One region of the Solibacillus sp. FSL R7-0668 genome, then DNA from elsewhere that is predicted to be linked to it. Evidence: riboswitches for the same ligand, from Rfam matches in the RefSeq annotation. Region 1 holds a riboswitch; each other region holds the start of a gene.
What was found. Region 1 has a riboswitch for thiamine pyrophosphate ahead of MKX47_RS08890 (YkoF family thiamine/hydroxymethylpyrimidine-binding protein). Riboswitches for the same ligand answer to the same signal wherever they lie in the genome.
Positions count from the first base shown of each region.

Region 2: linked by a shared signal. The riboswitch ahead of thiM (hydroxyethylthiazole kinase) and the one ahead of MKX47_RS08890 (YkoF family thiamine/hydroxymethylpyrimidine-binding protein) in region 1 are both predicted to bind thiamine pyrophosphate.
Region 3: linked by a shared signal. The riboswitch ahead of tenA (thiaminase II) and the one ahead of MKX47_RS08890 (YkoF family thiamine/hydroxymethylpyrimidine-binding protein) in region 1 are both predicted to bind thiamine pyrophosphate.

Region 1 covers NZ_JBBOUU010000001.1:1,833,382-1,837,575, forward strand. Annotated here, with positions in the region: gene MKX47_RS08875 (energy-coupling factor transporter transmembrane component T) at 1-571, opposite strand, end outside; gene MKX47_RS08880 (ABC transporter ATP-binding protein) at 552-1,922, opposite strand; gene MKX47_RS08885 (ECF transporter S component) at 1,915-2,496, opposite strand; gene MKX47_RS08890 (YkoF family thiamine/hydroxymethylpyrimidine-binding protein) at 2,498-3,079, opposite strand; TPP riboswitch at 3,160-3,265, opposite strand; gene MKX47_RS08895 (DUF4272 domain-containing protein) at 3,690-4,194, shown strand, end outside.
Region 2 covers NZ_JBBOUU010000001.1:3,427,162-3,431,355, forward strand. Annotated here, with positions in the region: gene MKX47_RS17160 (hypothetical protein) at 1-399, opposite strand, end outside; gene thiE (thiamine phosphate synthase) at 646-1,350, opposite strand; gene MKX47_RS17170 (MTH1187 family thiamine-binding protein) at 1,352-1,651, opposite strand; gene thiM (hydroxyethylthiazole kinase) at 1,655-2,491, opposite strand; TPP riboswitch at 2,637-2,736, opposite strand; gene MKX47_RS17180 (cation transporter) at 2,804-3,700, opposite strand; gene MKX47_RS17185 (magnesium transporter) at 3,850-4,194, opposite strand, start outside.
Region 3 covers NZ_JBBOUU010000001.1:69,722-73,915, forward strand. Annotated here, with positions in the region: gene rsmI (16S rRNA (cytidine(1402)-2'-O)-methyltransferase) at 1-836, shown strand, start outside; TPP riboswitch at 923-1,011, shown strand; TPP riboswitch at 1,082-1,169, shown strand; gene tenA (thiaminase II) at 1,262-1,948, shown strand; gene MKX47_RS00325 (ABC transporter ATP-binding protein) at 1,971-2,708, shown strand; gene MKX47_RS00330 (ABC transporter permease) at 2,791-3,465, shown strand; gene MKX47_RS00335 (ABC transporter substrate-binding protein) at 3,480-4,194, shown strand, end outside.

The sequences.
Region 1 (4,194 bases):
TTGGGATTAAAACTTTGTGAACACCAAGAAGTCGTTTCAATCTATTTTTTTCTGGAGTCGCTCCTCTTAATCGATGTGCTTGCTGAATTTGAATAAATTCATCCTTTAACACAGGTAAAAACTGATAGCCAACCAGAACCCCATAGGCAATTTTAGGGGACAATTTTAATTGTTGCATTAAGCTCATAATAAAAGTTGTTGGATTTGTCGTAAAAGCGAACAAAAGAGAAAGACTTGAAAATGCTAATACCCGAAAGCTTAATGAAAGAGCATGATACAACTGTGATTCTGAAACGTTAAGCATCCAAAAAGACCAAACAACAGGTCCAGGTTGATCTTCCGCGAAAACTAGCGTTGTCCAAAAATATCCGAAAGCCGTTATGAAAAATGGAATCATAAACAATAACCATTTTTTCCAATCAATCTGACTAAGCAATAATTGCAATGCTAGTATGCTTAACCAGAATATGAGCGGAGTCCAAGGATCAAAAAAGAAAGCCATTGTGAACATACAACCTGTAAAAAGTAAAAACTTAAGTGAAGGATTCATACTATTTAATGCATGCTTCACGTGCCTTCAATCCCTTCGGTGGTAGTAAGTGATGAGCTAAAAGTAGGTTTTCATTTCCCCAAACATCCCTAGCCGGAAACTTCCCAGTTAGACGCCCATTTTTGAGTAATAATATTGAATCTGCCATGCAATAAGCAAAATCCATATCATGTGTGACGATTAAAAACGTTGTACCAGAGCGGGACCTTTCATCGATTAATTGAAATAATTCACACAGTGAAGCTGCATCTTGACCAGAAGTAGGCTCGTCCATCACAATTACATCGCGTCCATCGGAGAGCATTGCTGCAATTGCTACTCTTCGCTTTTGCCCATGACTAACAGCAAATGGGTGAGCCCTAGCAAGAGGGGTTAAATTTAGTCGATTTAACATATTAGTGACATCCTTTTTGCCACCAAATGCTACTTCATCTTGCACATTATTTGTCAAAAATAAAAACTCCGGTGACTGGGGGACATACCCTAAACGTTTTGGCTGAATCGATCCGCTTGAGGGGATTAATTGGCATAAAGCTTTTAATAATGTAGACTTCCCACTACCATTGGGTCCAGCTAAAACAGTTATTTCCCCACGATTTAAGACAAAAGAAAGTTCTTGAAGATACGGCTTAGAACGGATGTTACTTGCTTGGAAAGATACATCTGCCTGCATGGAACTATTCCGTTTTTGCAATGGGGGAGCTTCCTCGCTTTTATTTAACGGGATGTTGCGTTCAAAAAAGTTCCCCCATAACTCTAACCGATGTTCAATTGCTACAATCGTAATATTTCGTTTTTCTTGTAGTTGATCCAACCATTCTACGTATTTTTGTGCAGTGTAAGGATCTAAGTGGGCAAGAGGTTCGTCTAACAATAAAACCTCGGGCTCCATAATGAGTGCACATGCGGTGGCAATTCGCTGCTTTTGTCCACCCGACAGCTTTTGAATAATTGCATGACGAAATTCGCTTAAGTCTGTCAAATCCAATATTTCACGTATGCGAGCATCCATTTCTTTTCTTGGTACATGTAAGTTTTCCAGAGTAAATGCAAGCTCTTCCTCTACCGTTTGCATGCAAAATTGTGCATCAGGATCTTGAAAAACAGTAGCAATCTGGTGATTAATTTCCCCGGGGATATAAGAAAGGCTGTCTTTGCCGAACAGCTCTATGAAACCATTTAAAATGCCATCACAATTGTCTGGATAGAGCCTATTGCATAAATAGAGGAATGTTGATTTTCCACAGCCGCTTGGACCTGTAATGACAACACGCTCCCCACGTCGAATAGATAACGAAAGATTCTCGAGTATTGGCTGTTCTTCGTCTGGATAAAAGAATGTTACATTGTGAAAGCAAATCACATTATGCATGTGATTCCCCCTTTTTCGAACTTGAAATGGCATAACCTCGGAGTGAACCGGTAGCGAGTAAGCCATCTGATAACACTTTTCCACCGACACCCGCAATGAGAGCGCCACTTGCTATGCGAAGCCCTAACATTAGCGCTACATAACCTGTGCTATACACGACAAATCCACCTAAAAAGTATCCATATACAAAGCTGAAAACGGCTGAGCCAATTCCAGCCAACATTAATACCCATAAATCAAAGCGTTTGTAACGTGTTGCGGCAAAAACAGCTTCTGCCCCTAAGCCTTGAATAACACCTGAAAGAATTAAACGTGGACCAACTGCATTGCCCAATAAAACCTCGATTGTTGCAGCGATTGTTTCAGAAACGACTGCTGCACCAGGTTTTCGAATAATATACATGCATATAATTGAGACGATAAACCAAATACCAAAAATCCATTCATACGCAATCGGACCGATAAACCCTGCCCAAATATTCCCTGCATGTAAAAACAGTAAATATACAATACCAAACACAACCGAAAATAATGACATCAGTACAATTTCTTTAAGTTTCCATGATTTCAGCATCTTAAAGACCTCCGTGAGAAGGACTATTAATGCTCATTGAAACTGTCATGACAAGATGTTGATGTTCATCTGATCGAGCATGTGTAAACGATTGCTCGTAAAAATCAAACACCTCATGTATGTCTCCGTGAATCCCGCTTGCATAATGCATCGACTCATTGTAAACACCATGTGCTTTTGCTCGATCTATTTCTCTATAAATCACATTCATATAATCAGGATTATTCAACGGATAAAGCGCAAATTGAGATGAAATGTATTGCTTCGTCGTATCGGTATTGGCTACTTCATCGCCTTTATCCAAAAAGACATCCCCTGCAGTATCACCTGGACAACCAGCAGAAAAGGTTCCAGATAATGCTATATGTTCACCCGTTTTAGCTACGTGTAATGTGAGTGCTTTTGCCACATTAAACACATGCACTTGTTTCCCACGAATCACAGTAGATACGTCATCCGTGTGCATCCATACATTTGAAGTATCCGTTTCTTGAAGCGCTTTTGTAATTACCGAAATAAAATCATTGGTCATTGGATAAAGTGAAAAACGAAATCCGACAATAGAGCTTGAACTGCATTGCATAGTAAAAAACCTCCCGAAAAATTGTCATAAAAAAAGACCACATCCGTGAAGATGCAGCCACTTATCCAATTTTAAGCAAACGGAAAGTCACCACACTTCCTCACGCAGGTATTATCCTGATCGAGTTATAAGGGATCGGAGCCATTGCTCGCATCTCAGCCAAAGTGGGCACCCCTAGTGCAGAAAAACGGTATGTAGTTTTTTTATGTGCCATCAGTATAACTTACCAATATTAAGAATGTAAATAAATTTCTAAAATTTCATACTTTTGTCTAAGGGATCATAAAAGATTTTTTGGCCTAACTATGCTTGATTAGATGAGTTGCGGCTTCTATCACACGAATGCCTTTCGCCCTGTTGTACGTGCTGTGTATGGACTGCAACTAACTCCACTTTTAAGGTTTTCATTTTTCCAATAAAGTAAATGAGTACAGGGAAGGCTAATTGTAGCATTGTATTAATATGCGATTCTTTAGTTTTCGAAGTCTAAATACAACTTCTTCAACTTTTTACACATCTATTGTATATTCATGGTATAATACCCTTTATTTTGGATTTTTTTAAAGCTTGATTTTACAATATAAATGCAATACCAAAAGGAGAGTTGAGTTTGAATTATTTCACAATATACGCTTCTAAGAATAATATTGACGATATTGGAAATGAGATTTTAGCTGTTTTCGCAAAAGGCTTTCGAATTAAGAGTACTGAAAAGGAATACAAAATTCAGTCCAAAGGGTTTTTTAACAAAGATAAGATGACGATACGGGTTAGTTCAGAAGATACAGACCCAGATTATTTCGAGAAAAATATACCCGGGATGATGGGTTTTTATGATGAAATCCCATTTGAAGATGAGCACCTTAAAGGACGAGTTTTAACGCAAATATCTGTGTTAAATACGATGATTGCAATTGAAGTGGAGAAAGATATGAATGAAGCTCAACTGCAGTTATTTACGAATCTACTCTCAAAAATAGGTGGGATTGGCTTTTTACCAAACGGTATGTTGTTAGATCAACAAGGTCTTGTTATTGTTTATCCTGATGGGAAGTCAGGACCTGCTAATTTCAGACCTCATAGTTGTACGAGAAAGATAATGGGATCTGAAGTTA
Region 2 (4,194 bases), 1.6 Mb from region 1:
ATCGACTGTAGCATGATCAATATAGAATGTTATTTCGTCTTTTTCATATGCATCTTTTTCGGCATTTAATTCAACACCAACTTTAATGTACGTATTTTTTCCATCTGCATCTGCTAATTCTTCATATGTGCTACGATTACTCTCGTTAACAAGCACCTTACCATATTCAACTGAAGTAATCGTTAACCCAATACCATTCTCTTCATGTGTCTCTTCTATTTCATCATTTAAATAATAGGCTTCCAAGTTTCCAAGTTCCGTGTCGTATGTCTTCACAATTGTTAACTCTTCTGATTGCACTGTGACATTTGATGAATTATTTTCTACAACCTTTTTTTCATTACAACCCGTGACTAAAAGTGCAGCACCAAAGACAAGTGGAAAAATTATTTTTTTCAAACGTTCTCTCCTATAATATGACATTCAATTAAATTATAGGCATTACTATAATTTTATAAAATTAGACATTTTAATCATTTTTCTGAAAGAGGTTAGTTATTTGGTGATATAAAGGAGTAGGTCTTGTTCCATAGATATAAAAACAAAAAGCATTTCTCACGCAAAGAAATGCTTTAAAACAAATTGGATGCAATGATGCCGAGGCATGAATTGCGTCCAAATTTTTATTAAGTTAAACAGATTGTTTTATCTAGCTATATTACGATTCCAAGCATTCACCAAATTCGCTGCCTCTAGCTTTGGATTTTCGGCCTCCGTTACTGCGGAAACAACGAAAAATCCATCAACGCCTGTTTGTGTAAGAGCTGGGAGATCTGCTAACTTTACGCCACCGCCAACAACTACTGGAATCGAACTTGCTTCAGCGACTTTTGTAATTTCCTCAATATTTCTTGTGATGACCTTGCCATCTTTACCCATTCCGCAATCTGGCTTTGTTTGCGTTTCATGAAGTGGTCCCACACCAAAATAATCAATTTGAGAAACATCCTCTGTTTTTATATATTCTAACAATTCATCTGTGCGAGCAGATAAGCCGACAATGGCATCCTCCCCTAAATATTCGCGACAAACAGCTACCGGAATATCTGATTGCCCGACATGAATGCCGTCCACTTTAATCCCTTGCTTTCTTGCGGCTAAAACGACATCTAATCGGTCATTAACAACTAATGTAACGTGCTGAGATTTGCCAGCCTTTTCAATCACATCTGCTGCTTGACGTGTGAGCTCGATTAATTCTCGCGCAGCCGCAACCTTTGAGCGAATTTGAATGCATGTAAAGCCCGACTCAATTGCATCTTGAATGATTGCCGCAACCGAGCGACCTTTTGTATTTTCGGGTCCTATTACTAAATAGGCTGAGATATCTACTTTTTGAACAGTATTCATATTATCCTCCTAAAATATCGTTTACTTTATCGATTTTTGAATTGATTGTATTGACATGGCCTGGGCGAATATCTGCCTTTAAAACAACCTCTGTTCGAATGCCCTTTTCAGCGAGGACAAAGGTTGCTTGCTTAACCACGGCCATTACTTCATCCCATTCACCTTCTATTTCTGTAAACATCGCGGTCGTTCGATTTGGTAATCCTGATTCTCGAATAATTTTTACGACCTCGGCTACTTCCTGTGCAAGCTCATTGCCTACACCAAAAGGCGCAATCGCAACTGCTATTAATGTATTCATCGATTAAATCTCCTCAATTTCAAATGGATTGTTTGCGATTTCTTCAGGTGTTGCTTTATATAATTCATCTAAAAACTGTACTTGGAAGCTACCAGGGCCATCCACCTTCAGCTCCGCGCGTTTTGCGGCTACATTGTATACCGCAGTCGCCGTAAGTGCCGCAATAAATGGGGATGATGCTGTTGCGTACACCGCGACAACGCCACCTAGCGAGCAGCCTGCACCTGTAATTTTCTCCATAAAATGCGAACCTCCATAGGAAATTGCCATCAACTTACCATCTGTTATCAAATCCGTTTCACCAGACACTGCAACAGCGCCACCTGTCCACTTCGCAAGTGCAATCGCGGCTGTTTTCGCGGCATTGACCGAATCCGTAGAATCTACACCTCGCACATTGGATTCAGCTGTTCCCCCGTCTAGCTCCCATAAGCCTGCTAGTGCAATGATTTCAGAAGCATTTCCTCGGATAATGGTTGGTTTATAGTCCTTAAATTGTTGTAATAGCTGCGTCCGAAGAGAGCCAATCCCCACCGCAACAGGGTCTAACACCCATGGCTTACCCGTTTCGTGCAATACCTTTGCGGCACAGGGTAACGTTTCCTCATAAATCGGAAATAATGTGCCGACATTGATATAAGTTGCTCCACCTGCACCCGCTAAAAACTCGGCTTCATCTGGTAAGTACACCATCGCGGCAGATCCCCCAACAGCAAGCTGCGCATTTGCCACAAAATTAATGGTCACCGTATTCGTAATTGAACCTGCCATTGGATTTGTTCGTTTTACCGTTTCAACTGCCTGTATCATTTCACTTTGAATCGCTTGCTTACTCACCATTTTACCTTCACCCTTCTATTTGAATTCTTCCTTCAAATGAATAGATATTAAGACTGGGGTTTTATATTTGAGTTCATTAGAACAAAAAAAAGTGCTCTCCTATTCAATAAAAATAAATAGGAAAGCACAATTCAGCTATTGCTTAAAAATATAATGAATCGCTTCCCTACACCAGTGTTAACTGACAGGTTCAAAGAGTCAGGTTTTAACCTTCTCAACTCCAAAGAGTCCCCCCGCAATAATGCTATTCAATTTTATCCCATACTATCAACTGCTACTTTGGATGTCAATGGTGGATTCGTCACTTTTCGATTACTCTTTTTTCGCCAAAACTAATTCACATATACAATTATCAAACTGCTCTGCTAGTTCAGCATTGATTTGATTCGTTATATTTCCCAATGTTTCAACATGTAAATAGTCTTTTTTCACCGCAAAGTAAATCGATATCCACATTCTTCTTCCCGTACGAGTCACATCATAAAAGACGGCATGTAAATCGGTGTCTTGTAATACATTTTCACTAATCTCTTTTACTTTCTCCATCACTTCTTTTTCAGGCGAGAATAAAAATACGTCTTTAATTGCACGTACTAGCATTTTTAAAGCTTCCGGCAGCATAAATAAAATAATGAATACCGCAATAATTTGGTCAAAATAAGGTGAAATAAAGGCTAGCTTTGTCCCTTCTAAGAACGTAGAGGCAAAGAAGGCAACACCCATCCCAATACTGTATACGACATCAATTTTCCAACCATAAATCTCTAAATTAATAATTGGTGAAGACAATGAGCGATTAATGCGCATCATAAAATAAAGTACCGCTAAACTGGCAATTGCAATTATAAATTGGAAAATTGACACCAGCTTACCATCAACAATATTTCCTCCAGATAATGCAATTTCTACACTATTCGCAGACAGCCCCAATGTTACCGCGAGAAGCATAAAGCCCTTAATAATGACTAAAAACGATTCGATTTGCCCATAACCAAAAGGATGCTTTTCAGAAACAGGTCGATGAAACAAAGGGATTAAAAATAAAGTCAAACCAATCATTAATAATTCGGATGCATCATAGGCAGCATCCATCAGCACAGACTGTGATTTCGTATAAATCGCAATCATAAATTCAAAAATCACAAAAAACAAACCTGTACTCAGGGATATCCATAATATCTTTCTTTCTAATTTTTGTTGCTTTGACATTTTCCCAAATCCTATCTTCACTTTTCTATTTATTATACAGGACCTGGCTGTGTGCAGGGGAGAATTTGCATTTGGGGTAGATATGATTATAGTAAAAGGCTATGCGATTTTTGATACGTGTCCAAACGTTCATTTCGGTGCTTTATCTTTTATTTTTCTATTACTAAGCAATACTGTTGTTTATAGTTTTCATCGTTCCAATTGTACAGTTGTAACAGATAACCTAGCGTTAACTCGTTATAAGTGAGCCTACTATATGGGATATTTTGCGCATCATCACCAATCCATACTCGCCACAGCTCGATTATTTGATCTACTTTTATATTGCTCGTTAAGTAATCTAATAATTGCTTTGCTCTTGATTCTGAATAGCTAAAATCTACTTGATAGATGAATGGATAGTTTGTATATTCGCTTACATTATAGTAACAGTCCTTTGTAATCGTTAACTCATTTAGATCCTCTTCATTTTCAGCAATTAGTACTTGAGCATT
Region 3 (4,194 bases), 1.8 Mb from region 1:
GTTGCTTATATTTAGTGGCAACGCCGATTGGCAATTTAGAAGATATGACAATGCGTGCACTACGTATTTTAAAAGAAGTGGATATCATTGCAGCAGAGGATACACGTAATACGAGAAAACTTTGTAACTATTTTGATATTCAAACGCCGCTAATAAGTTATCATGAGCATAACTTAGAAGTAGGTGGCGAAAAATTATTAGCACTTTTGCGTGAAGGGAAATCGGTCGCGCTTGTTAGTGATGCAGGATTGCCTTGTATATCAGATCCAGGAGCAGATATTGCAGCAAAGGCAATTGCAGAAGATTTTGCTGTTGTCCCCATCCCAGGAGCGAATGCTGCATTAACCGCACTGATTGCATCAGGGATTACACCGCAGCCCTTTTATTTCTTTGGTTTTTTAAATCGTAATAAAAAGGACCGTCGTGAACAGCTTGAAAAATTAAGCAAGCGAGAAGAAACACTTTTATTTTATGAAGCACCGCATCGTTTAAAAGAGACATTAAAGGATTTGCATCTTGTTCTTGGCAATCGTCAAATAACATTAGCGCGGGAATTAACGAAGAAATTTGAAGAATTTTTACGTGGTTCGATCGAAGAAGCCATTGAATGGGCAAGCACCAATGAAATTCGCGGTGAGTTTTGTGTCGTTGTTGAAGGGAATACCTCGGGTGAAATTGAAGAAGAAGACAATTATTGGACAGACCTGACATTAGAGCAACATGTAAACTATATAATAGAAGAAACTCAAGTATCTTCTAAAGAGGCAATTAAAGAAGTCGCGAAATTGCGCGGGCTTTCGAAAAGAGATGTCTATAACGACTACCATCGCGAGTAATAACATCATGGAAAAAAGTACTATTTTTTCAAAACAACTTGCATAAAATAAACACCATGATATGATAGAGATAAATTAAATAGCACTGATAACACTAGGGGCGCCATTTGGCTGAGAAGCACCCTTTGAACCGGATCTAGTTAGGACTAGCGTAGGGAAGTGAGGCATGTTGATAGGATACGTATACATTCCCCACTCACGAAAATGAGTGGGTTTTTTATTTGTCTAAGAAATTGAATAGATTGTTAAACTACTGGGGGCGCCATTGGCTGAGAAGCACCCTTTGAACCGGATCTAGTTAGGACTAGCGTAGGGAAGTAGTTTCGCGTGTATGGATAGATCACATATGCAACGAAACCATTTCCGATTTGAGGAAGTGGTTTTTATTTTGATAATTATTGGTTAAGAATAAGGAGGAACACATCATGCAAGTAAAAACAGAAAAATTTACAGATCGACTTTTTAGAAATGTACAGCCTATTTGGGAGGCGAATCATCAACACCCATTTGTACAGGAGCTTGGAAAGGGGACACTTGATAAGGAGCAATTTATCCAATACATGAAGCAAGATTATGTGTATTTAATGGAGTATGCCAAGCTATTCGCTATTGCCTCTGTGAAATCGACAGATCTTGACATGATGGCGAAATTTGCAGCCATCTTAAATGACACCCTCCATTTTGAAATGGATTTGCATCGCCAATTTGCAGCTGAATTTGGGATTACGGCGCAAGATTTAGAGGCGACTGAGCCAACACCTGCCAACCTAGCCTATACAAATTATATGTTAAATGCTGCACAGAGCGGTAGTTTAGCAGAAGTAGTAGCATGTCTTTTACCTTGTGCATGGGATTATTGGGAAATTGGCAAGCTGTTAAGAGCGCAGTACGGTCATGATTTAGCGAATAACCCTTATGCGAAATGGATTAAAACCTATGATTCAGAGGAATTTGGCAATGGTGCAAAATGGTTAATTGATGTCATGGACGAACTAGCGGATGGCAAGCCTGAACGAGAGCTTGCCCAATTAGAAAAGCATTTCCAAATGACATCGAAGTACGAGTATTTATTTTGGGATATGAACTATCACAAACAGGATTGGCCGATTTAGTTTGGTTGAGTAGGTGATAAAAATGGTAATTAGCATACAGCACGTAACCTATGCTTTTGAGCAGGACGCCCCGCCTGTCTTCACGAATCTGAATTTGGATATCAAGCAGGGAGAATTCGTATCAATCATTGGTAGAAGTGGGACAGGGAAAAGCACTATTTTTAAATTGATGACGGGACTACTGACACCAGATGAGGGGCAAATTCTGATGGATAATCGCCAAATAGCCCCGGGTGATGTTGGGTTTATGCCACAAAAGGATTTGCTCTTACCATGGCGCACCATTTTGGAAAATGTCATGATTGCAGCAGAAATTCAAAACAATGCTATGCTCACAAAAGAACAAGCGATTGTCTGGCTGGAGCGGGTGGGCTTAAAGGATTATGTACATGCCTATCCAAAGGAATTATCAGGTGGCATGAGACAGCGTGCAGCATTTTTAAGAGCGCTTTTAACAGGCAAAGAGGTGCTATTACTGGATGAACCCTTTGGCGCGTTGGATACCTTTACGAAAAAGGAAATGCAAACTTGGCTCTTGTCGATGTGGCAGCAACTAAAGAAAACGGTGCTCTTTATTACCCATGATTTAGAGGAAGCGATTTTATTAAGCGATCGCATTATCATATTGCATCAAGATAAAAGCATAGAGGAAATCACTGTTAATTTGCCAAGACCTCGCATGAATGAAATGAGTTATTCGGAAACGGGGATTGCTCTAAGAAGAATGCTAGAAAGGAAGATTTCTAGTGAAATGGATTAGCAGATGGTTTCAACAGTACGCTTTATTCCTCCTGTTTTTGATGAGTATGCTTGTTATCTTTGAAGTTCTCGTGAGGCAAGGGATGGTTCCGAGCTTTATTATCCCAGCTCCAACAGGGGTTTTGCAGACAATCATCGACAATTGGCACGTCTTATTTTTCGTGCACTTAAAGGCCACGACCATCGAATTTTTCATCGGTTTTGTCATAACGGTTCTACTAGGTGTGTCTCTTGCGATGGCGATGTTTTGTTTTAAGTCGGTCGAAAAAGTGATGTATCCGGCTGTCATCATTTCGCAAATGATTCCAATCATTGCCCTTTCACCGATCTTTGTTCTTTGGTTTGGCTATTCAATTTGGAGTAAGGTAGCTGTAACGGTGCTTATTTCATTTTTCCCGATTGTCGTGAGTACCTATGATGGGTTAAGAGCGTGCGATAAAGATTATATTGAGTTATTTCGCTCGATGGGTGCGACCCGTAAGCAAATTTTTCTAAAGCTACATATTCCGATGGCATTGCCGTCCTTTTTCTCAGGCTTTAAAATGGCGATTGTCTTTGCATTAGTCGGGGCAACGATTGGCGAGTGGCTAGGTGCAAGTGAGGGACTTGGCTATTATAGCCGAAGAATGTCAGGAAATTTGAATGCAGAAGGTGTTTTTGCAGCGATTACATTATTAACGATTTTAGGAATTCTACTATTTGCTTTGGCCACATGGATCGAGCGAATGGTTCTTAGAAAATGGAAATATGATAATTAAAGGAGAAACAGAAAATGAAAAGTTGGAAATGGCTTGTTAGTGTGCTGTTGCTTGCTATGATGTTAGTGGGCTGTAGCAATGATAAAGCAGGATCTGAAAATGAACAATCCGAATTAGAGAAACTATCAATCATGCTAGATTGGTATCCAAACGCGGTACACTCGGCACTTTATGTAGCAAAGGAAAAGGGTTATTTTGAGGAGCAAGGCTTGGATGTGGAAATTCAAATGCCCGCAGATACAAATGATCCATTAAAGCTCGCTGCAACAGGGAAGGTTGATTTGGCTATTAGCTATCAAAGCCAAGTTGTTCAATCAAGAGCAGAGGAAATACCGGTTGTATCAGTTGCAGCGTATGTTCGCCATTCGCTTGACTCCATTATGATGAAAAAAGCAGCGGGTATTGATTCACCGAAGGATTTAGAAGGAAAAAGTGTGGGCTATCCATCTACCGTCATAACAGAAGCCGTAATAAAAACGATGGTAGAGCATGATGGTGGGGATTTTAGCAAAGTGAAAATGACTGATGTCGGATGGGATTTAATTCCTGCAGTGGCGACAGATAAAGTCGATGCCATCGGGGGCGGTTATATTAACCATGAATTAGTGCTACTCGATAAAGAAGGCTACGAAATGGAAGCTTTCCGATTAAATGATTTTGGGGTACCAGATAATTACGAGCTTGTTGTTGTAGCGGGTGAAGAAACCTTTAACGAAAAAAAGGCATCTA